4 regions of the Psychrilyobacter piezotolerans genome follow, and region 1 is predicted to be linked to each of the others. Evidence: riboswitches for the same ligand, from Rfam matches in the RefSeq annotation. Region 1 holds a riboswitch; each other region holds the start of a gene.

Region 1 (6,444 bases):
ATTTTCACTACTCAAACGATCTATTTCTTCATAAATTTTATCTATAGTAGAATAATAATTATCGATTGTAACCCCTTTATTATAATCTCTTGCTATAATTTCATATTTTTCAGCATTCTTAATCCCTTTAAAGTCTCTTTTTTTAATAACCAACATTTTCTCTGTTTTCTCTTCAAAAAGAGTGTTATCGAATCGTAAGAAAAAGTCATCGATATGATTATTATATTTTGAAAATTCTTCTACGAACCCTTTGATAGTTTTAAGGTATTTTTCTTTGGATATTTTTTTCTTCTTCAAATCCTCTTTATTCGAAAAAATCATTATTTTTACATAATTATCTTTAAATTTCTTTTTTAAGAGTTCCTCATAGGAATCAACCATCCATTTTTCACTAATAGAAATACTTATTGTAGAGGAATATTTCCAAGGAAAATGTTTACTGATCATCTTTTTATAGAATTCATCTACTTCCCTATAAAAAATCACCCTTCTATAGTTATCGACTATCTTTCCATCCCTTATCCATACTCCTACAGGGAATTTTTTATCATGTTTTAGATATCCTCCTATAGCTGGATACCATTTCATACCATGAGCTTCATCTCCGTAATAATAATAATAAATTCTGGTTACTACGAAATCAAAGTCATATTTTTCCTTAAAATGTTTTTCTACTCGTTCTTTAACGAGAGGATGGAAAAGATTGACTCCTATAGGTTTTTTTCCCATAGAATGATATGATTTGTAAAACAAAAACATAAATAAAAATGGTAAAATAAACTTAGTTACCACAGTAAAATCTTTATTTTTGATAGCTTTCCATAAAAAAAATATAAACATAGGAATAACTAACAAAATAAATAGGAACAGTATATTGGGAAAAATAATCAGTAAGACAGAATAAATCACCGCCAATATAATTGATTTTCCAACAGTATTTTTTAATAGCTCTTTAATTTTTTTTATTTCCATATTTTCCTCCTATTTTGATTTTCTCTTAAAAGTTTTATTTTATATCTAAATCCATTGAGCAGATTTAAAGATTTTACTTTTGCCATAAACATCCTCCTCACATCTAATATTTGAAAAAGTTAAATGTTATTAAAACACTACCTAATATAGCAAGGATGCCTATATAAGTATCCTTACTAAAAATATGAGTATTTTCTATAATTCTACTTATCGTCATCAATATTATAAATTCGCCAGTTAATCGTGCAGCAAATAAATCGTTTTTAAAATTTAATTTTAAATTGATTTGCTTAACAATATCTAATATATTTATTTTTGAAAAACCCTCATTAAAACCCAATTTTTTATTCTTGTTTTCATAAAAAGTAAAATGAGCTGTTTTACTTGAAAAAAATGGCAACTTAAGATAATCAATTTTTTTTATTTGTGTATATAGAATTTTCTCTGTTTTATTCTTATTTACTGTAATTAATGAATAATTTGTAAAAATTATTGTATTTTTATCCATTTTTTTATCAATAAAACTAACATAATAAAAAAGTAGCTAACAAAAAAATACAGAAAATTAAATTTCATATAAGCAAGCAGTTCAATTAAAAGTAATAAAATAAAAATTGATGTAAATGTTAAAAAGACAAAATTAAGAGTGTAATCAATATTTTTACTTGATTTATTTTTTTCATAAGCTATATACCTAACCTCCTCCCCTTCCGACAACTCTTTCTTTATCTCAGGATACTGCTCTATAAACTGATCTATGGTCAACTCTCCATTGGTACCAGTATCACTATTTCTTATCTCCTTATCTTCATCTAGTATCCTATTCACTATTTCATTCACGTCTTTTATATCTTCCATAATCCCATCCCCATAATTTTTTTTATTATATTTTTGCCACTAGTTTACACCAATCATCACAAATAGATCGATAAAACTGTGATTGTCTCTATCAAACCTAACGTAATTATCTGTATCGACATAAAAAGCAGAATATTGTTCGTCCATTATTTACTACCCTTCTTAATTGTAATATATCTATACATGGAAAGAATACCCAGAATCCAAAATAGTAATCGCATAAAAACATAAAAGTCTATAATAGCTATCAAGGCTAAAAACACCCATATTATAAGTCCTATATAAGCAATAGACGTTAGAATTTTTTCTGTGGTTCCCATTTTAGAAATACCTATTTTATAAATTATATTTGAAAGATTGATTTTAGAAAAATAGATTTCAGAACATATTAATTTATTTTCCTTCCCTTTTAAAATCAAATTTCCAAATTCAGGATTTTTCGGAGTTTTATTGTAAACCACTTTTTTTATTTCACTATATAATATTTTATTTATTTTATTATTTTTTTTTAATGTAAGTAGTGAATTATTGGTAAAAATTATTGATTCTTGTGCAAATTCATGAGAACATAAAAATGTCATAAAAAATGTCATAAAAATTGGAAAGAAAAGCCAACTATAATAAACTGTAATAATCAGTGAGACTACTGCCAAAGGAAAAGATCCAAAATAAATTTTGTTGAATTCACGTTTTTTAGATTTTATCTTTTCATAAGCAATATATCGAACCTTTTCCCCCACCTCTAACCTTTTCTTTATTTTCGGATATTTCTCCATGAATTCATCTATTGTTAATTCTCCATTGGTACCAGTCAAACTGTTTTTAATTGTACTGTCTTCGTCCAATATTTTATTTATTAATATGTTCAAATTCTTTGGATTTTCTAAGTTACTTTTTTTAGTTTTTTCTTTATCAAGACTATTTTTATTCTTCCTTTTTTTAGTAATTTAAAATATGTAGTAACTAAAATAATATCAAAATATAAAATTATTAAATTCATAAAAAATAAATATGATGAAAGCTCAAGATAAGTGCCTATTAATCCCATTATTAAAACTATTAATAGTATCTTTATTTTAAATAATTTAGATGTCATTATTTCATCTTGTATTTTTAATTCGCTTTTAAATTTTAATAAAATTTGAGGTAACTGAAATCTGTTGTAATTTGTTGTAATCACCCCAATTTTTTCTTTATCACTATAAATACTGTATGAAAAACATCCCGGGGAAATATTGACATTCATCCTTTTTATCTCACTATAGATAAATTTTTTACTATATTTTTTCCTTTTTATAATCAATGATTTATCTGTAAAAATTACAGTATCCTCAACCATACTCATGATAAATATTATTGTAAGCAGAAATAAAATAAAAGTAGGTAAAAATATCCAACGATTCCCAGTATATGAAGTGATAATAAAAAAAGTACAAGCAGTTAAAAAACATACATAGATAGGTACTATAAACCTTAATATCCCAGTAGCATCTGATGGTTCATAGGCTATATACCGAACTTCCTCCCCTTCTTCTAACTCTTTCTTTACCTCATAATTTTCTTCCATAAACTCTTCTATAGTCAATGTCCCGTTGGTACCACTCGAGCTATTTTTTATCTCCTTATCTTCATCTAGTATCCGATTCACTATTTCATTCATATCTTCCATAACCCCATCCCCTATAAAAAATTTCTGCTTTCTAGCATTTTTTTTATTTAAAAATTCTTTTTCTAGATGTTACTCTACTTCTCAGTAAAAATTCTACTCAGTCGTACAACAGAATAAGTTCCGCAGTGTAACGAGGACTGAAGCTGTAAAAAGACGGTAATTACCTCTGACTTACCCCTATAACATCATTTAGAAAAAGTCTGCTTTTCTTTCCTCTATTTCTTTTTCAGATAAAAAGTAAATAGAGCCAGTTAAGGATGGAATCCTTAGAATTTTCTTCATACTACTCCTGTTTCCGTCTCTAGCCACATTCTAAATTATTTTATTTCAAATAAAAGTAATTTAGATACTCGTGTCTCAAGCGGACAAAAATCAAAAGTAGTAACTACAAAAAAAATACAGATCCCGAAAGATCTGCAACTGGCTGCCATTTTAAAGGCCCTATAGCTTTGCGTCACAGGATTTCTCCTATTTTGCCAACATTTTAAATTTTAATTAAAAAATTATTGAATTTTAATTAAAACTGTAATATTTTTAGTCATTTCTTTACAATATAGTGCATTTTATTTTTGTTGTCAATTTTTTTTATGTTCAGCCCAAATAAATAGACAAATATTGTAGATGAAATAATTACCATTGAAAAAGAGACTAAGGGTAAAGGTATTAAAAAAAGGGTTATATAAGTAAAATTACTCATATAATCCTTTTTTGTTTTTGATAATAATTCTGGATGCAGCGTCACGTTGCTTTACTTCCTAGCCACACACCCCTCCAAATGATCATCTACTACTCCTACTGCCTGTAAATAAGCATAGATGATTGTAGTTCCTATAAATTTAAATCCTCTTTTTTTCATGTCTTTACTTATGGCATCTGAAAGTTCTGTTTTTGCAGGAAGATCCTCCAATTTTTCTACCCTGTTTATTATCTGCTTACCATCTGTAAAATTCCATAGATATCTATAAAAGCTCCCAAATTCATTTTGAACCTCCATAAATCTTCCGGCATTGTTTATGGAAGCCCTTATCTTCAATCTGTTTCTGACTATTCCTTTATTATTCATCAGCTCTTCAAATTTTTCTTCATTGTATTCAGCCACCATATTATAATCAAAATTATCATAGGCTTTTCTATAGTTTTCTCTTTTTTTCAATATAGTCAGCCAGTTGAGCCCTGCCTGGGCAGATTCTAAGATCAGAAATTCAAACAAGGTTCTGTCATCATGGACAACCTTCCCCCACTCCTCATCATGATATTTTTCATAGAGTTCATTTCCTATACACCAATCACACCTTTTCATTCACTCCCCCTGTGGATCAAACTTAATCCATTTCCTTTTGGATCTTACATTAAAATATTAAATTTAATTCTTTTAACAGACTCTCCAATCTGCCGGTAATCACATTTAATTTGTCTACAATATCAAATTCCCTTTTATACAGGTTTTCAAACAATTCCCTTATGTCTGTTTCCATATTTTCCGGGGTGTGATCCAGCTGTTCTTTTGTAATTTTTAGGAGTTTTTTTTCTCCAGGGTGAAGTTTCATATTTATTGCAAAAATAATATCGAAATAACTTTCAAAAAATGCACTGATTCTATGGTTGACGCTTAGGATGTCATTTCTTTTTAAGGCCTTTTCTATCTGGTTGGTATAGGCTGGTATTATTTTATTTAAGAGGGGAAAGTTTTTTGAAACTATATTTTTTCTTAATTCTTCCGGATATTCAATATCAAACTTTTTTTGCAGGTTCTCTAATTTCCCGTCCCTGTCGTAGAGGATATCTGATTTAATGAAGTTGGCCCAAAAACAAGTGCTGTATCCTGTTGAGGCTGTACATTTTATAACTATCTCCTCCAATACCCTTTCTATAAATTCTACATCCCTGTATACAATATCCACCTGAACACCGTTCCCCCTGAAGAACCCCTGGTCCTCTCTCTCCCAGGTTGTGTTATCTAATTCAGCATAATTAAAATACTTATCTGCTATTTTTTTCCTGAAATCCAATGGGATCTCACCTTTAGAATATATATATAAATCATAATCCGAATCCTTATCAAAATCAGGAGTAGTTCTCGAACCCGATAAAAGAACCCCATCCACCGATTCATATTTTGAAAAATCATCCACTAACTCCAATAATATGCCATCATATTTATTCATACCTTTCGTCCCCCTTTATTTGAATATTTTTTTATTTTTAATTATAACAAACTAGTTCTGCCCTTATTCAATTATAATAAAAAATGTCTTATTTTTTCAAGAAATTTGTCCTGATTTTATTATGTTATTTAATTACAAAAGAATTTTGTATAACTTATTTTAATAAGGCAGTATTAAAGTATGGTTGTTAGTGACCCGCTTGTTATAAATTCGGCTATTTCATTTCTCCTTTCTATCCTTTCGGCCAACGACACCATCATAGTCACGAAATGAATGATACACTCAACAACCATTAACCTTATATATGCATTTTCTATTTAAAAACTTAGAAAATTCTTTGATCCAGCCAATATATTTGTTTTTTTACAAATATATCTTGACAATTTCATGTGCAAAGATATATTGTATATATAATAAAAGTTTTTATCATTATTTTTAATGATGAACTACGAGTTAACAGGAAGTATAATTTTTAAATGAAAATTTAAGAATTAAAAATATATTCTACGAGGAGGTCAAAATGGGAAAATCGCTTACGTATAAAATCTTAGAAAATAATCTGATATCAGGGGAATTAAAACCCGGTTCAGAAATAACCGTTAAAGTCAACCAAACCCTTACCCAGGACTCTACCGGGACGATGGTTTATTTGCAATTAGAAGCTATGAATATTAAAGATATAAAAACGGATCTTTCTGTTGCATATATTGATCACAACACACTGCAAGCAGGTTTTGAAAATGCCGATGACCATGAATTCATCAAAAGTGCTGCTGCAAA
Region 2 (6,444 bases), on a different contig from region 1:
AAATTAATCTGTAAAATATTTATAGAAAATACCGATAAAAATGATCAGATATATAGATATGGCGGGGAAGAATTTATAATCCTTGTTCACAATGTAAATCGAAAGGAAGCATTTAGAATAGGAAATAGGCTGAGAAAAATAATAGAAAAATATGACTTTATACTTACTTCAAATTTGGAAAAACTAATGAAAATAACCGTAAGCGGCGGAATAGCCGAATATGAGAGGGGACTGGATATAGAACAATTTATAAAAAAAGCAGATGTGCTGCTTTATCAGTCTAAAAACAGCGGTAAAAATAAAATTATCTATTAGCCCTGTAAAAATAATAATATCAAATTAAATAAATCTACAATTTTTATTAAAATTACTTAAACAAAAAAAAAGAGGCTCTAATTAATTAGATGCCTCTTAACCATAAATAACCTATAAAGTCTGCTCCATCTCATACCACACAGCTCCCCCATGGGTAGAAGCTGAAATTCCTATCTTCTTATATCCCATTCTTTCATACATTTTCATAAGATTTTCCTTACAGAGTAGAAGGATCTTCTCCTTTCCCATCTTCTTAGATACCTCAATAAATTCTTTCATCATCATCTTAGCTATTCCTTTTTTTTGATGAATAGGATCCACAGCTACTGAAAAAATAACTATATTTTTCCCTCCATCTTCATGACCGATGAGACCCTTGAACTCTTCATCTGTTATGTCTTCCTGATTGGTAGAACCACTATTTATATGGGCTGCTATCTTCCCATCTAACTCTCCTACTATAAATCCTTCTGCAAATTTTCTTAACCTTATTTCTATATTTTCCTTACAGGCTGCTTCATCCTCTGGAAATGTTTTCCCTTCCAGGATAAAACAAGCTTCAACATCTTCCAATCTTCCATTTCTAATCTTTAATTCCATATGATCCCCCTGCTATTTTAATTTTTATATGAATAAATAGGTCCACTGTATATATTTTTTAATAAAATTATAGCATATTTTGTATCAAATAATTCTATAAATATTTTTCAGCCAATTCCTTTGCTGCTATAATTCCTTCCTCTGAAAGCCTTTTTGTAGGCTGTCTGCAATACCCTGCATCTACCCCTTGAGTTTTCATAATCTCTTTGATTGTCTGGTATAAGCCGTTGGCCAGGATTCCCTCTATCAAGTCATTGGTTGTATGCTGTAGTTCTCTGGCTTCCTTTATTTTTCCTCCTTTAGCAAGGGTGTATATTTGTTTTGCTCTTATTCCATTCACATTATATGTACTTCCTATTCCGCCATCTACATGAAGGACCGCAGCCGATAACATCATCTCATCTAAACCTGCGTATATAAGGTGGTCTGGGTATGCCTTTCTAAGTCTTTCCAGAAGGAAAAAATCTCCATGGCTAAACTTTACTCCTATTATTTTTTCATTTTCAAAAAGTTCGCCAAATTGATCCAGGCTGAGATTTACTCCTGTTAAAGATGGTATGAAATAGATCACCATATAATTTCCAGTGGCCTCTATAATTGTATTGTAATAGTTCTTTATCTCCTCAAAATCAAATTTATAGTAAAAAGGAGTTACTGCTGACAGTGCGTCATACCCCAGATCGGTGGCATATTTTCCAAGCTCCACAGCTTCTTTTAAATTTACAGATCCCACCTGTGCCATAAGTTTAACCTGACCCCTTCCTTCATCCATGGCGATATAAAGAATTCTTTTTTTCTCCTCTGTAGATATCATGAAATTTTCCCCTGTACTTCCGCCTACATATAAGCCGTCTACCTCCATCTTGTGGATATTATGTCTGATAATTTCTCTGGTTCCATTTTCATTTATATTGCCGTCTTCATCATATGCCACCATTAATGCTGAATAGATACCACCTAATTTTGTTTTCATCTTTACCCCCTATATATATTAAAAAATTAATCCACAAGTTTCTCTTACGAACATCTATATTAAGTATCTTATAACATTTTTGATTGTTATCAAAAAATGGTTCCCTTCCCTTCTGATTTTCCACCTGTGCTTCTTAAAAATTGTACAGAGATGAGTTTCATTTATTCGTTGGTAATATTGAGGTTGAGAGGGAAAAAACTTAATCCATGAGAAGGACTAAAGGTCCACCAGAAAGACTTTTAGTCTATCTGGTGAACCTAGATCTTAGAAGATATAAAGTTATAGCAATTTATATTTTAAAATATTGAATAATTGAATTAATTATTAATCTAACTAAAACCAAAGGCTAATTAGAATACCCAGATAATATAAACCATCAGTTATTAATATAATCAAATTAAAGGTAAAATTTTTTTAATTTTCCTCGAAAATCCTTTCAAAATTTTTATGTTTTTTTATAAAAATTTTAACTATTTCAGGGTCAAAATGTCTGCCACTTTCAGATCTTATTATCTCTATAGATTTTTCATGGGTAAAGGCTTTTTTATAAACCCTTTCCTGACGCAATGCATCGTATACATCTGCCAAAGCCACTATCCTTGCTTCAATTGGGATCTCTTCTCCTTTTAAACCTTTTCCATATCCCAGACCATTCCATTTTTCATGATGATATCTGACTATATTTAAAGCTACCGGACTAATATCCAGATCTTTCATAAGATTATATCCTATTTCCACATGATTTTTCATTGTTTCAAATTCTTCCTCTGTCAATTTCCCGGGTTTTTTTAATATATTATCAGGTATCCCTATCTTTCCCACATCATGAAGGGAAGCATATAATCCTATTTCATTTACAAAATAATTCGGCATTTTAAGTTCTTCAGCCAATAATTCTGAATATTTGTTTAATCGTTTTATATGTGCACCTGTATCTTCATCGTTGAATGTATTGGCATTTTCCAGAGTTTCAACCAGACCAATAGTTAATTTTTTTAACTTCATAGAAGTGTTTTTAAATTTTCTTAAATGATTATAAACGAAACTTAGCAGGAGAATTGAAACTGCGGAGATAACTATAGATAATTTATAATCTTTTGCTATTTTTATTTTTTGGATAAAAAATTTATCTTTATCTTCTTTTATTCTATAAGAAAATTCATTGTTCAATGAATTTATTAAAAAATAAAGGGTTTTATCTTCTTTGGGTATTCCAAAACTTAACTCCAGCTTATCCTGGATAGTCCCTGCAACCTGCAGATCTCTTATACTATATAATTTTGAAAAATAATCAATTTGCTGCAATTCCCCTATTAAAATATCCGCTTTTTTAGAACTTACTGCTGTCAATACTTCTCTTATATTTTTAAACCTTATTAAATTATTCCCTAATCCTTTATACAAAAGATACCTTTCAATAAAAGAATTTCTTACTACAGCAATACGATATTTTTTTAGATTATCAAAATACGGGACGTAGCTTTCATCACTACTATTAAAAATCAATAATGGTATCTGGGTATAAGGTTCTGTTATGAGTATTTCTTCATTTTCAGATATTAATTCTTCCCCATTGACACTCAGTATAAATGGGTCTACATCAAAATCTATATTTTCTCTTTCAAACTCTATTTGTATTCCCAATATTTTATCAATTTCATAGAAGTAATTATTTAAAAATCCTTCTGGGACCTTATTTTCATTGATATAGAAAAGCTGTGGAAATTCTTCAAAGGAAGGAAGAAAAACCTTTATTTTTTTCCTGTTTTTAATATATTCTTGAATTTCATTGGATATCTCCAACTTATTTTTCGTATAACTCAGTGTTTCCTCATGAAAAAACTTCATTGTCAGATCTTTATTATCAAAAATTCTCTCTATAATATCTAACAAAGGCTGAAATTCTGCCTTTCCTCCAGTATAATAATCCGTTTTAATAACTTTTGAAAAATAATTTAATTTTACATTATTGTTTGGCGTTTTGACTAAATATTTTAAAGCCTCCTGATAATCTTCGATATAAACATCCGCCTCTTTAGACAATATAGCTTCTACAGCTTCTTTTTGATTTGGTTTAGAGATCAATGTAATTAGGTTCCCGTATTTCTTTATAATTTTATTTTTTATCTGGTCTCCCTCTTCATAGACAATTTTTTTTCCAAAATTATCTTCTTTAAAATCAATAGAAGGATAATCTTTTCTGGTAATCGCAACTCCATCTAATTCAACAGGTGTATCTATATACTCATATTCTTTATTATTTCTTTTATAGTCTTCTACACCCATTACTATATCAGGAATCCCCAAATCTACAGAACTCTCAAATATTTCAGTATCTTCATCGATTATGTTAAAACTAAGTCCTGTGTTTTCTTCCAATACTTTAATTATATTAGGAAAAACACCCTTTCTTTTTCCCTTTGAATAATAATTTAATATCCCTCTGTCCTTATCCAAATAAATCGTTATATTTTTATTTTTATTTGCTGTAATCCACTCTTTTTCATCTTTATTTAATGGAATATTTAAATTTTCTATCCCATAAATAGAAACACTCAATAAAATAAAAATTGAAAATAATAATTTATTCATAAACCACCCCTTTTTTTATTCATTATTAATATTTTAAAGCAAATAAAAAAGAGGCTACATTGTAATTATACAAATAGCATACCTCTAAAAAAGTTGCGGCAACTGGCTGTCATATCTTAAGAGACTTAGACCCTTTAGTTTTGCGTCACAAAATTTCCCCTGCTCTGCCTTTTTCAGAATTATTCCCTGGATTATATATATTTTTACTTTAAACAAAATATTATAACTTTATTATCATAATAACAGAATAGATTAAAAACTTCAAATAAGGATATTCTTTATAGACTATATCTGACACACCTACTTTATATTTACCGTAGATAACATTATCCTAAAAATTCTTCTCGATACTTTAAATCAGTAGGGGAAAAATATAGCTTAAAGTTTAAATTTGTGGTACAGTATGCCTAAATATATAGTTTGGGAGGAGCAGCATTATGAATATAGGATATCTTTTGATGATATCATCAATGATTATATGGGGAAGTATCGGGATATTTGTACGATATATTGATCAGCCGCCAGAGGTTATAGTCTTTTTCAGAGTATTTATAGCATTTATAGTACTTGGAATATTAAAATTTACAAAAAAGAAAGATAGCACAAGCAATAAATTGTCTTTGAAAGAATATTTAATCCTTTCTATGAGCGGATTATTTATTGCTCTCAATTGGTTTTTCTTTTTTCGGGCAATTAAAGTTACAACTATTGCTTCAGCAACAATGAGTTACTATGTAGCCCCTGTTATCGTAACTATACTTTCTGTTTTTCTGTTAAAGGAAAGTATCAATAAAAGAACTTTAATTGCTGTTGGACTAAGCTTTTCGGGGATAATTTTAATGACCCTGATGGGGTCTCAAAAAGGCAGTAATTTTAGCATGACAGGTGTGGGGTATGGGTTGATCGCGGCATTTTTTTACGCCTTAGTTACAATCAGTGTAAAAAAATTGAAAGATGTTCCATCCCATAAAATCAGTTTATTTCAAATGGGAATCTCCTCCTTGATCTTTTTTCCTGTGATCAAAAATATGAAGAGATTCAATACCCTGTCTTTAATCTTAATGATTATAGTGGGGGTCATCCACACATGTATAGCATTAAACCTCTATTTTGAAGGAATAAAAAGAATAAAAGTTCAGCATGTGGGAGTTTTATCCTATATAGATCCATTGGGAGCTGTTATATTAGGAGGAATATTTTTTAATGAAATGCCAGGAATCCCAACAATTATAGGAGGGGGGATGATTTTATCGGCCACCTATCTAATTTTAAAAAGAAAAGGGTAAAATTAAAAGGACTAAAATTATATTTCTAACCAGTAAAAAGAGAGCTGTAACAGCTCTCTTTTATTTTATAATTTTTTATTAAATTTGATATATCGATACATATATTGTAACAGGTTACAATATATGTAACTTTTTTTTAATTTTTAAAACTATTTACAAGGGTAGATATATGATATATAGTTAATTTATAAGCATTTTGATTCCAAAGTGGACATAAGAGCATCTATTGTCATAATTAAATTTGAAAAAAAACAATTAAAATCAGTATTTAAAGATTTAATATAAGCACTGTTTTCAATAGATAAATTCAGAAAAGAATTTTGTTGTATAGTATTTTCAATATTACATGTAAAAGAGATAACTTTTATATCATTTTTTATACATTTGTTTAATTGCTTTACAGAATACTTCGTTTCTCCAGATTCAGAAATAATAATAGCTAAAGGAGACTTTGTATGAGGTGTTTCTAAAAGTTCTAAATGTTCATTTACAAATGCAAGATATCCATGCTTTGTTAAGCGCTCTTGAAAATAACGGCTTATAATTTTTGAAAATCCATTCCCCATTATGTAGATAGCTTCATTAGAAGATGTTTCTAAGATTTTTTTTAACTCTTCCAGTTTAGTATGGTTTTTTTCAAAATAATTTATAAATTCATGATTTTCATGATTTTTGGAA
Region 3 (6,444 bases), on a different contig from region 1:
GCTTCATTGATTACTGCACTTCCTATACGGGCATACATCCCGTCATCTCCTGTATTTGAGATAACTCCCTTATTGGTAGCTTTACCGTTACTGATGGACAGCATACCAAATCTGCTGCTATTGCTGATGGTTCCCTCGTTGATAACTTGTCCCTCACTGATGGAATACATCCCATAATCACCGATATTAGATACAACTCCCCTATTGGTGGCTGTGCTCCCACTACCTTCGGCGTACATTCCTAAAGTCCCTTCATTTGAGACTGTCCCTTCATTGACTACTGTACCTCCATGAATAGCAATCATACCGTTGGATCCCTTGTTGGAGATTGTTCCTCTGTTATTTGCTGTACTTCCTCCGCTGCCGGCATACATCCCATAATTTCCGACATTTGAGACTGTTCCTTCGTTGAGAATTCTTCCCCCGGATAGAGATGTCATCCCATATTCATCGGTATTTGATACAGTTCCCCTGTTAAGAGCTGTACTCCCTGTTCCGCTGGCATACATACCATCTTTACCTCTATTGGATACAGTTCCCTTACTGATTATTATCCCACCATTGTCAGCGTACATACCTTTTTCTCCATCATTGGTAACTTCTCCTTCATTAAGAGCCTGACCTCCAGAAGAAGCCGACATTCCATAGTCCCCTCCGTTATCAACAGTTCCCTTATTGAGGGCTATACTACCATCGCCATTAGCTGAAAGTCCATAATCATTTGCGTTTCTAACTATACCTCTTACATCATTGAGAACTTGACCTCCAGACATAGCAATCATTCCATAATCATTTACATCTCTAACTGTACCCTCATTAAAGGCTGTACTTCCGAGACCTTCAGCTACTATTCCATAGTCGCCACCATTGGATACGGTGTCTGTATTTATAGCAATACTTCCTTCTCCTCTAGCGACCATTCCATAGTTACCCCCATTATCAACTTTGAGATCGTTAATAATGACACTATTATTTCCTTCAGCTAGCATACCATAATCCCCATGATTGGCTATCCCAAAAAAATTAAATGATTTATGATTGAGTGCAAGACCACCATTGTATACAACCATTCCGTAGTCTCCTGGATTTTGAATACTAAATTCATTTATAATGATTCCACCATTAGTAGCATACATCCCGTAATCTCCAGTGTTTTGAATGAATGCCCAGTCTTTATTAATAGCAATACCACCGTTTTCAGCATACATAGCATAATCTCCATCATTTGTAATTCGACCATTGGTATTGTTAATGGCAGTACCTCCACTACCAGCAACCATTCCATAATTACCTGTTATTTCAATTCGATCTCTATTATCGGCAACTCCATCTGTAACCTTCATTCCAATCCCGTTACCATCTATAGTACCTCTATTTACTCCTACTCCGCCAGCTTCTATTTTCATTCCAGAATAACTTTCTGTATTTCTCACAGGGTTAGTACTTTCAAGTGTAATGGTAGTTTCATTTATTATTTGAGCTCCCGCTGTTCTTAACCCATCAATATCTTTAGATATTTCGGGTGCACTTAAGGTATAAGTAGAACCTATAATATTGTTTCCTAAATCCCATATTTTAATAGGAGGTACAGACGATCTAATAATCGATGAACCCATGCCGGTGATTGTTCTATGATCTTCCCTGTAGATTCCAAGGTTACCGAATACCAATAAATTACGCTTGTTTTCTATTGATTCCCCCTCTTTTTTACCTATTGGCCCTGTAGCATTTTCAGAAATAACACTGCTTTCGCTGCCGGCTTTCCCTTCAACAGCAGCTCTTCCTGTATCTTCTGATATGAAATTTGGAGCCAATAACAATCCGCCATCCATACTTATTGTTTTATCGACAGGTATACTTTTTCCTTTAACACTTTCTGTTTCCCAAACCTCTGAAGACTTCTCCTCTCCAGTCAGATTTTTTTCAGAAAAAATTCCTAAAGCTTTATTCCCATCCTCAGAGGGTACAGGCCTTTCAATCACAAAATTTTCCACGGCAGATCCTGTTTTTCCGGCAGGTTCTCCAGACGAAAAACAAGAATTTAATAATAGTGTTATTATAGCCGCAACGGTAATAGTCATTATTGTTTTATACCTTCGTTTGACAAGTCTTCCATAATTTTCAATTTTCATATTTATTCTCCTCTTACTTTATTTTTATTATGTCTTTATCCAATGGGTGCTATTCTATATATTTGTTGACTGATTCCGTTATTTTTTTCAAAAAAAAAATACAGACCCTTAAAAGATCTGCAACTGGCTGCCATTTTAAAGGCCCTATAGTTTTGCGTCACAAGATTTACCCTGCTTTGCCTCTATTATTTTTATAAAATTACATCAGTTTCTGATATATGGTGTATATCGTACCACACTATTATCATTATTACAATATATATTTAAAACAAAGTTGTTATTATATTATAATATACTCATGCTTAAAACTTTGCTATAAAGTAATGATATAGTATCTTTATTAAGATACTATATCAATTCAATTTAAAGTTTTAATGTTTTTTTATTAAAGACACATTTAAAATATGAAATAAAATCTCACATAAGACAGTTTTACCCTCTGAAAATAAATAACAGTAAATAATATTTATAAATAAAAAAAACTGTAAATTTAATTCTTTAAATTTACAGTTTTTTTATTATTATTCTACCGGTTTCAGCTTAGCTGTAAAATGTCTCAGGATCTCCGGTTCTTCCTCAATCTCATACCCCTTTATTTCATCTCTTCTTTTATAGATATTGATCAGGGCTTTGGCAACTACCTCCATATGATTATCGGTATATACCCTTCGGGGGATAGTTAATCTCAGCAGTTCCAGAGCAGACTCCAGCTGCTTCCCTGTATCGGGATCATTCCCCAATAAAAATGATCCGATTTCCACTCCTCTCACACCGGCTTCCCTATACAACTCCACACAAAGTGCCTGAGCCGGGAAATTATAGTAGGGAATATGAGGTAAAAATTTCTTGGCATCCACAAAGACTGCATGACCTCCCACAGGATTTTGTATGGGAACTCCTCCTTCTGAGAGCAGTTTTCCAAGATATTCAACCTGTCTTATTCTCGAGCTTAAATATGATTCCTCCACAACCTCAGTGAATCCAACGGCTAAAGCATCCATATCTCTCCCTGAAAGCCCTCCATAGGTAGGGAACCCTTCAATGGGAACGACCCTGGTCCTGACACCGTTAAATAATTCTAAATCTTCTTTGATGGCTATCAGTCCGCCCATATTCACAATTCCATCTTTTTTAGCACTCATGGTAATGGCATCTCCATAGGAAAACACCTCCCGAACGATCTCCAAGATAGAACAATGTCTGTATTCTTCCTCTCTTTTCTGAATGAAATAAGCATTTTCTGCAAATCGGGCAGAATCAAAGATTATTTTAATCCCGTATCTATCGGCTATTTTTTTAGTTTCTTTTATATTTTTTAGGGAAACAGGCTGTCCTCCGGCACTGTTGCAGGTGATGGTAATTATGATAAAGGCTATATTTTCTGCACCTTTTTCCAGGATGATTTTTTCTAAACGATCATTGTCCATATTTCCCTTGAAGGGGTGATTTAGTCCAGTATCATAGGCTTCCGGTATCACACAGTCAACAGCTCTTCCACCATTTAGTTCCACATGTGCTTTAGTTGTGTCAAAGTGCATATTAGATATACTATCCTGCCCTTCTTTTATCAGAAGGGGAAACAATACATTTTCAGCTCCCCTCCCCTGGTGGGTAGGAACAAAATATTTATATCCTGTGATGTTCTGGACTGACTTTTCCAGCCGATAAAAACTCCTGCTTCCTGCATAGGATTCATCCCCTAACATCAATGCCGACCATTGATGATCACTCATGGCACCAGTACCGGAATCAGTGAGAATATCTATAAAGATATCTTCAGCCTTTAATCCAAATTGATTATACCCTGCTTCCGCTATCCTTTTTTCCCTTTCCTCTTTAGGGATAAGACTAATTTTTTCTACCATCTTTATCTTGTATGGTTCAGCTAATGTTGAGTATTCACACATATTTTACCTCCCAGAATATTTTATTAAATATTATTTCAGATCTTTATGTCATACGAATATATTCTCAATTTTATCTGCCTATCCTTTATTATATCCAAGAAGATTCTCTATATTCTAAAAAAAATAAGCTTATCTACTACAGGTAGACAAACTTATTTTTAATTTTTACTTTAATCATTTAAGATCCCTTACAACCTGCCATCTACATTAAAAAATGGAAAAACCGGGAAGAAACCATTTTTTGCAAAGTTAATAAATCCCACCTGGACACCCTGTAAATCATTGGTGAAGTTGACAGCTCCCAATTGAAAAGTTGTTCTTTCAGCATAATTTACAAAACCAATATCAACTAAAGATTCTCCCTGGTTGAAATTGATTCCTCCTAAATTAACCGTGGATTTTCTCTGGTTAAAGTTAACTATTCCCCACTGTAAACCGTTAAAGTTGGTAGTATAGTTAACTCCACCTATAACCACTCCTGTAGACTGTCCCAGGTGGATATTTGCTATTCCTACCCCTACCCCTGTAAATGAATTATTTACCTTGTTAGCTCCAATCCAAAATGGACTTAACTGAACCCCTGTAAAATTATTCGTTTCACCTAATGCCAGAATATTTATGTCCAAACCGCTCATATTGGTGTTTTTACCATAAAGCAAGTTAAGCCTTACACCTTTTACACTTTGATCTGCCGGCATATTCGTCCCAGGTACTCCCAGTTGAAATGGAGTTTCTGCAAATGCCATGGTAGATATTAAAAATATCATTCCCAGTAAAATTTTAATTTTTTTCATCTTTGTCCTCCTAATTTATATTTTAAACATTATAGTATTATACTATGTATTTAAAAAAAATTATAGGCTGCCTAAACAAATAAAAAAAGTGTCTCTATTAACTTAGAGACACTTTTTCATAAAAATCTAAACTCTAGAATATTCTTCCATCGATATTAAAGAATGGGAATATTGGTAAAAATCCAGTTTTAGCTATGTTCACTAGACCTAATTGTACCCCTGTAAGATCATCTGTCATATTAACTAATCCCATTTGGAAAGTTGTACCTTGTGAGATATTAACTAAACCAAAGTCAACAGTAGTTCTTCCAGTAGAGTAGTTAACACCTCCAAGTTGTACACCTTTTACGTCATTACTCATATTAACCAATCCCCAAAGAACACCCTTCGAATCACCTTTATGTAAGTTTACTATACCCATTCCAAGACCGGTAAATGAATTATTTACCTTATTAGCCCCTATAAATCCAAATTGTAAACCCTTGAAATTATCAGTCTCTCCCAATGCAACCAGGTTAAAGTCAACACCACTTACATTAGCAGTCTTTCCATAAAATAAATTCAATCTCAATCCGCTGACATCTTCAGATTCCGGCACCTGATTTCCCGCAAAGTTAAACTGAAATCCAGTTGCAAACGACATACTAGATAACAAGAATAACATCCCCAATAAAATTTTCATTCTCTTCATTTCTCTTACCTCCTAAAAATAATTTATGGTTTTAAACTATGTACAATAACACTATACCGTGGATCCTATGTTAATCCTACATAAAAATAAAAAAATTATATCGTATTAATCCCAGTAAATATAGTGTAAAATAATATGTAAAAATCAAAAAATTTAGCCACCAATTAACACCAATCCACAGCGTTTGTTTTAATTATGTATTGATGTTTTGCGTTTACAGAGACCATAATAATATTAAGATGTAATTCTTATTTTCTTTAATATTCTATTTAAAATAAAGTATTTTGATGATTTTAAAGAAAAATTATGGCTGTATTTCATTATATAAGGGGGTTACCATGAAAATACTTATAGAGGGAGACACTAAATCTGGAAAAACAACCCTCCTGAAGAAAAAATATATTCAGATGATCAATGGCGGGATAGACTCCCAGGAAATTTTGGTACTCATTGCCAACAGGATGGAAGCCATAAAATTTAAAGAAAATTTAACTTTGGAATATTCGGGGGAAAATAGGATCTATTCCTATTTTGGATTTGTTCAGCATGAATTAAATAAATTCTGGCCGTTGATCCTAAAAAAAAGTAAAAAAATTCATAAACTGAATATATTACCGACCTTTATGACCTTTGAAGCCTCCCAGTGCCTCATGGGAAAAACAGTTGAATATTATAGAAAACAAGGGTTTTTAGGAGAATTGAATATTTCCAATGAAGATATCTCAAAAAAACTCCTCTCCAATATTCTGGATGCTTCCTTAAACAATCTGGTGTATACCAAGATTGGAGACAGATTAAAATCATTTGGAGAAGTCCACAGGGATGAATTATATGATCAGATGAATATAATCATCGATAAATATATGGAAAAAACTTTAGAGAACGGGAGTTTTGATTATGGAACCTCCATCTATCTATAC
Region 4 (6,444 bases), on a different contig from region 1:
TTTCCCAGGAATCCGTCTCCACCTTAACGTCCATATGGAAAAACTCTTCAAGGAGATCTTTATATTTATATACCAAACTGTCATCGGGATTTTCAAGATCGATATAAGGACTTCCTGTATGAACCCCCATCCGTATTCCAGAATTTTGCAGACTTTTTATATAATTGATTTCATCCTCAGAATAGATACCTGAAGATATATAATTTGTGGCCTGAACTATTAAACTAATAAAAACCAACATTAAAGAAAATAGAAATTTCCTGTTAAGTTTAATCATTTTTCCTCCCAATATTATGTAAATATTACCTAAGCTACTATTTCCGATTCACTGCAGGTATTTTTTTTAAGTTTTAATTCCGACCTTTCATTTATCAGGACCGCAACCAAGTCATTTTCAGGCATAGGTCTTCCAAAGTGGTACCCCTGGGCATATTTGACTCCCTCTTTTTTCAAAAATTCACTCTCAGCTGCGTCCTCTATCCCCTCGGCAACAGATATGTATCCCATATCGTCTGAAAGATCAATTAGGGTGCTGTATATCCTCTGCCCCTTATCTACGTTTTCTTTGACTATCTGAAGGAGGCTTCTGTCAAACTTAAGTGTGTCTATTTCTAAAACTCCCAGCCCTTTCAGGGATGCATGTCCCGCTGTAAAGTCATCTAAAGCTATTGAAATACCCAAACGTTCCTTTAAGAGGTTCATCTCGTAGAGCACCTTCTGGATGTTGTTTATAAAGATACTTTCCGTTATTTCTATCTGTACTCTATTCCCTGGAACACCGTATTTTTTTAACATATTTTCGATGTGGTCATACACATCCAGGCCTTCTAAAGTTTTAACTGAAATATTAAAGGATAAATTGAAGTCATCTCCAACTATCCCCTCTTCTATCCAGGTTTTTAATGATTTTATTGCAGATTCTGCAATGAGAAAATCAAGATCGGCGATCACCTCATTTTTTTCAGCTATGGGGATAAAAACTCCTGGTGGTATAAAGCCCTCCTCTGGATGGATCCAACGAGCCAGGGCTTCGACCCCCACTATTTTTTCAGTCTCAAGTTCAACCTTTGGCTGGAAGTATGGGAAAATTTCCTTGTTTTCAAGGTGATATATGAAATCTTTTTCCAGCTGACGATATCTGTCAAATTTTTCTATCATCTGGTCGTCTGCCACTACAAAGGTCCCCTTCCCATTTTTTTTAGCTGTGTACATAGCTACATCGGCTCTGTGCAGAAATTCCGAGGTACTTTTTATCTTTGGGCTAATAGGGCAGATCCCTATACTCCCGTGAACTTTCAGAGTTGATCCTAATATTTCCAGAGGTTTTCTCAGTTCCTTAAGTGTTTCCGCTGCTTTTTTTTCTATATCATCTTCTTCGATATTCTTATGCAGTATAAAAAATTCATCTCCAGACAATCTATAGATACTGTTGTGATCGAATATTTTATGCAGCCTTTTCACCACTTCCCTGAGAACAAGGTCTCCCATATGGTGACCATAGGTATCATTTATCCGCTTAAAGTTATCTAAGTCTAAAAACATCCCCAGCCCTCTGTTACTTTCAAAGTTTAACCTTCCCATTTCCTTTCTGAACCTGGTCTTGTTTTTAGCTGTGGTGAGTTCATCAAAGTATGCTTTTTGATAAAGGTCTTTTATCCATCGGTACTTTGCCAGTAAAGATATGATAACTATAACTAAGATATACGTTGTAATCTTATAGATCAGACCTTTCTCATGTTTTAACAAGGTGTCTCCCTGGCCATAGACTGCCGTTCCCAGAGAAAAAATTGTCAAACTTAACAGTAATTTGAACCTTTGTTTCATTAAATGTTCCTCCTAGTTTATATGTTTTTTTTATTATCTTAATTTTTCAAAAAGATATATTTGCAAAAAAAAAAGGATACTAAAAGATAATCTTTTAGAATTCCCTACATTGACTCTGAAATTATTTCGATAACTGGCTGCCATAATAAGAATAGTTAAGGCCCTTTAGCTTTGCGTCACAGTGTTTCCATTGTTTTGCCTTTTCGGATTATCACGAGGAATTAATTAAATTGTTTTATTTAAAATTTTTATAGATAAGATATAATTTTTAGGAGAATCTGTTACTAAAAATCTCTCTTATTACCTTAAGATTAAATATAACATACGGTTTTATTATTTGTCCATTTTTTAATGTATAAAGATAGAGTCAAATTGTTGCAGTTAAAAAAAACTTAATTTTATTGAGTTATCTGAAGCCATTCATCATCTATTGTAAAATTATACAATGTTTCCATTGCTGCCTTTTGTTATATCCTTCTTTGTCATGGTTTCATCTATAATGAAACCAATAAAAGTAACGATTATTGTAACTATTAAAATGAATTTGTTTTCCACAACAGCTTTTTTCAATTAAATTTTAATATAAAATTAATGGAAAGTGCTCGTAAATTATAATGTATATGTTGAAAGAAGTCAATTTTAAATGCAAACCTGAATAGGGAGAAAGAGAAGGAGTAAGTTAGGAGATTTTATATGGAAAAAACAATGAGATAAAAGATGCGACTTAAGGGAGAAGTAAGGCTAGGAAAATCTAAATAAAAACCAGGAATTCCGGTTAGGAATCCCTGGTTTTATTTAATGGAGGAATCCTATTTATTAACAAATAGAAATACCTAAATTTTCTTTCATTTTGTTAAAATCAACTTTTCTGAATTCCGCCAGAGATTCTATCTGATTTTCATCAATTTTTCCCAGATCAAAATATTTGGCATTTTCGCTGAAAAACAGCAGACCGCAGACAGTGTGAACAGGTGTCATGGTATAAGTGGAACTAAGGGTTACTCCTAATTCCCAGATATTCATAAGATCAAAGATCTCTTTTTTCATGGAGTGATCGGGTAAAATAGGATAACCTACTGCCGGTCTTATCTTAACCTGAATTACCTCACTTGCTTTAGTCTCTAAATAATATGCAGCAGCCTCTGTCAGTCTGTTTCCCAGTAATTTATACATGATATCCTCATATTCTGTTTTCCCGGATACAGTATCTATGGATACTGCAAAGGTACCTATATAATCTTCATTTTCTACAAAATCTGCCAGGGACAGTGAACTTTCCCATTGCTGGGTTCTCACCATGGGAAGTTCCAGACCATTAATTTTTAAAATATCCATGGGTCTTTTCTCCACATTAAAAATTCCATACCTTGCAGATATTTTTAATTTTTTATCTTTCAATATTTCTAGATATTTTTCAGCCTCCCTTAAAATATCTTCCTCTTTAAAGGTGTCTTTTACCTTCCAATCGTGTAAAAATATATCCCAGTGGATATATTTTTCTATGTCTGCAACAGTGATTTTTATATCGAAAACTCCTGTTTTGGACGGTTTTATTACCTTGTTGGTTATTTTTTCCCTTTTTTTAAAACCTTCTTCTAAACTCAGATAAGACCTGTCTTCTTCAGTTTTTTTATAGGCCTTTCTCAATTTTTCATGTGAATTTAATACAGCCTCTTTATATTCCAGGTCTCCTCCCAGGATTTTATCCAGTACTATTACGGTATTGGAAGCATCTGTAAGATGAAATACACGACCCCTATAATTGGGTTCTATTTTTATGGCAGTATGAAGGCTGGATGTAGCAGCTCCTCCAATGAAAAGGGGGATATTTATTCCTTCATTTGCCATCTCTTTAGCTACCCTTGCCATCTCATGGAGAGAAGGGGTGATGAGTCCGCTTAAGGCCAGGCCATGGACTTCTTCATTTTTTATTGCGGTTATTATCTTATCCATAGAAACCATGACTCCTAAATCGATGATCTTATACCCGTTGCATTCTAAAACTGTTTTTACTATATTTTTCCCGATATCATGGACATCGCCGTCTACAGTTGCCATAACAATAGTTCCCCTGTGCTCCATATTAATTTTTTCATTTTTAATCAGGGGGGTTAAATAAGTTACGGCCTCCTTCATGATCACAGCACTTTTAACTATCTGGGGCAGGAATAACTTTCCGCTATTGAAATGTTCTCCTACTCTTTCCATCCCTTCCATCAATATATCCTGTATTATTGAGATGGGAGAATACTCCTTTAACAACAGGTCTATAAGGGTTGTTAAATTTAATTTATTCCCGTTAATCAGATTATCTGTAATCTGAACCCTTGGATCGGATTCTTTTTCTGCTGTTTTAGGAGATATAATTTTTTCTATCTGTTCATCCAACAATGAATCTAAGACATCTTCTGTATTCATTATTAAACTGCAGATCTTATCTTCCAGAGATTTTTTTATCTCAATTGTTTTTTCTGCAGGGTTCATTATCACCATATCCAGCCCATTTTCTCTGGCTAATCTCAAAAATACCTGATGAATAGCATGTCTTAACGGATTGTTTCCCCTGAAGGCAAATGAAACATTGCTGAGTCCCCCGCTTGTTTTGGCATGGGGCAGATTTTCTTTTATCCATTTTATGGAGTTTATATAATCTTTTGCATAATCCCTGTCTGTTTTTTCCCCCGTTCCGATAGTTAAAATATTAGTATCAAAGATAATATCAGCAGGAGAAAAACCTATTCCCAGCAGCAGATCATAGGATCTTTTGGAAATTGCTATCTTTTTTGTGAAGGTATCTGCCTGACCGTGTTCATCAAAGGCCATGACTACCAGAGCTGCACCATATTTTTTTACTATTTCAGCTTTTCTAATAAACTCCTCTTCCCCGTCTTTGAGACTGAGTGAATTGACAATTCCCTTAGATGGAAGGTTTTTTAATCCTTCCTCTATTATCTCAAAATCAGAAGAGTCGATCATAATGGGAATGTTAGCAGTATCAGCAGAAGATAAAAGCAGTTTTATATATTTTTTCATCTCTGTTTTGGAATCTATCAGTCCATCGTCTAGGTTGAGATCCAAGATATGAGCTCCGGCCTTGACCTGGGTTCTTGAAATTTCCAGAGCCTCATCATATTTTTTTTCTTTTATCAGTCTTGCAAACTTTCTGGATCCTGCTACATTATTTCTTTCTCCTACAATTAAAAATCCCTCTTCATCTAAGACTTCATTTCCCGATATATTAAATTCTAAAGATCTTTCCCTCAAAATTCGAGGTGTTTGATCTTTTACTGCCTCTGCTATGAGCTCTATATGTTTAGGAGTTGTACCGCAGCATCCTCCTATGATGTTTATTCCAGAATGTCTTATGAGGTCGTTTAAAATTTCTGCCGTTTCCTGAGGAGTCTCGGTGTACTCCCCTACTTCGTTGGGTAATCCGGCATTGGGATATATGGAGATCGGTTTATGGGTAAATTTCCCCAGTCTATGAATCAGGGGCAGGAGCTCAGCAGCTCCAAATGAACAATTCAAACCAAAGGACAGGATAGAGTCTCTGTCCAGGGAAATAACCAATGATTCCATGGTCTGCCCGGACAGGAGTCTCCCGAATCTATCCACTGTGGCTGAGATCATAATTGGAAGAGTTTTACCTTCCTCACAAAAGATCTCTTCTGCTCCGACAACCGCTGCCTTTGCATTTAAACCGTCAAATATAGTTTCAATAAGGAGGAGATCTCCACCCCCGTGAAGGATTCCCCTGATTTGTTTCTTATAGGCTTCCTTTAATTCATCAAAATTGATCTCCGACGAATCGAGACCTATACTTTTATTTGAAGGGCCTACTGATCCTGCTATCCATACTTTTTTTCCGGTCTCTAAAGCCGCTGATTTTGCCAGCTTGGTTCCTTCCAAAGACACTTCATATGCCAAATCTCCCAGAGAATAATCCCCCATAGATATGGTGTTGCCGTTAAAGGTATTGGTTTCTATGATATCTGCTCCGGCCTCTATATAACTATTGTAGATCTCCTTTACAATATCAGGTCTGGTCAGGTTGAGGAGTTCGTTAGCCCCCTTTAATTTAGAAGGGAAATTTTTGAACCTCTCCCCCCTGAAGTCCTCCTCGGTTAAGTTATAGTTTTGTATAGATGTTCCCATGGCACCGTCTAAAACCATTATTTTTTCTTTTAAAAGATCTTTTATGTCCATATTTATCAGGCCTCCTTCTTATCGTATTTATACAGTTATCATCTTCAGCCAATTCTTATAAAAAATATCCCTGTGTTTATCCCAGGTAAACAATATCTCTTTATCCGGATCGTTATCCCTATAATAGTTTTCGGGAATATTTTTTTTATCTCTCCGGTATTCTTTATCCAGCCTGTTTATTTGATATTCACCATGTCCTGAGATATAGATATTTTTTAAATCTTTTGTAGCTGCCATATACACTCCGGCTCTTTTATTTTCGGCGATTATCATGAGTCCTGCTCCTAGGATATCTTCTTTTTTGTTGTAGGTGTTCCTTGAATGGGGGGCATGGAATTCATCCAACTGGATCAACTTATTTTTATTGACTCTATGGTTAAAAACCCCGAACATCTTTTCTTTTAGTGGATGTTT

Evidence for each region. Region 1 has a riboswitch for cyclic di-GMP ahead of DYH56_RS12595 (hypothetical protein). Riboswitches for the same ligand answer to the same signal wherever they lie in the genome.
Region 2: linked by a shared signal. The riboswitch ahead of DYH56_RS04695 (HD domain-containing phosphohydrolase) and the one ahead of DYH56_RS12595 (hypothetical protein) in region 1 are both predicted to bind cyclic di-GMP.
Region 3: linked by a shared signal. The riboswitch ahead of DYH56_RS03820 (pectate lyase-fold domain-containing protein) and the one ahead of DYH56_RS12595 (hypothetical protein) in region 1 are both predicted to bind cyclic di-GMP.
Region 4: linked by a shared signal. The riboswitch ahead of DYH56_RS02940 (putative bifunctional diguanylate cyclase/phosphodiesterase) and the one ahead of DYH56_RS12595 (hypothetical protein) in region 1 are both predicted to bind cyclic di-GMP.

Annotation. Positions count from the first base shown of each region.
Region 1 covers NZ_QUAJ01000026.1:14,236-20,679, reverse strand. Annotated here, with positions in the region: gene DYH56_RS12615 (energy-coupling factor transporter transmembrane component T family protein) at 1-972, opposite strand, end outside; gene DYH56_RS12610 (hypothetical protein) at 1,076-1,480, opposite strand; gene DYH56_RS12605 (hypothetical protein) at 1,462-1,830, opposite strand; gene DYH56_RS12600 (hypothetical protein) at 1,977-2,699, opposite strand; gene DYH56_RS12595 (hypothetical protein) at 2,714-3,499, opposite strand; cyclic di-GMP riboswitch class I at 3,912-3,987, opposite strand; gene DYH56_RS12585 (DNA-3-methyladenine glycosylase I) at 4,248-4,799, opposite strand; gene DYH56_RS12580 (DUF4037 domain-containing protein) at 4,849-5,664, opposite strand; gene DYH56_RS12575 (aconitate hydratase) at 6,185-6,444, shown strand, end outside.
Region 2 covers NZ_QUAJ01000006.1:39,805-46,248, reverse strand. Annotated here, with positions in the region: gene DYH56_RS04710 (sensor domain-containing diguanylate cyclase) at 1-315, shown strand, start outside; gene DYH56_RS04705 (GNAT family N-acetyltransferase) at 427-915, opposite strand; gene DYH56_RS04700 (N-acetylneuraminate lyase) at 1,010-1,888, opposite strand; gene DYH56_RS04695 (HD domain-containing phosphohydrolase) at 2,303-4,480, opposite strand; cyclic di-GMP riboswitch class I at 4,575-4,659, opposite strand; gene DYH56_RS04690 (DMT family transporter) at 4,918-5,766, shown strand; gene DYH56_RS04685 (MurR/RpiR family transcriptional regulator) at 5,952-6,444, opposite strand, start outside.
Region 3 covers NZ_QUAJ01000004.1:135,828-142,271, forward strand. Annotated here, with positions in the region: gene DYH56_RS03820 (pectate lyase-fold domain-containing protein) at 1-2,132, opposite strand, end outside; cyclic di-GMP riboswitch class I at 2,248-2,323, opposite strand; gene DYH56_RS03825 (tryptophanase) at 2,654-4,039, opposite strand; gene DYH56_RS03830 (LA_2272 family surface repeat-containing protein) at 4,228-4,833, opposite strand; gene DYH56_RS03835 (VC2662 family protein) at 4,967-5,524, opposite strand; gene DYH56_RS03840 (UvrD-helicase domain-containing protein) at 5,863-6,444, shown strand, end outside.
Region 4 covers NZ_QUAJ01000003.1:141,758-148,201, forward strand. Annotated here, with positions in the region: gene DYH56_RS02935 (EAL domain-containing protein) at 1-277, opposite strand, end outside; gene DYH56_RS02940 (putative bifunctional diguanylate cyclase/phosphodiesterase) at 307-1,824, opposite strand; cyclic di-GMP riboswitch class I at 1,950-2,034, opposite strand; gene metH (methionine synthase) at 2,641-6,030, opposite strand; gene DYH56_RS02950 (homoserine O-acetyltransferase/O-succinyltransferase family protein) at 6,058-6,444, opposite strand, start outside.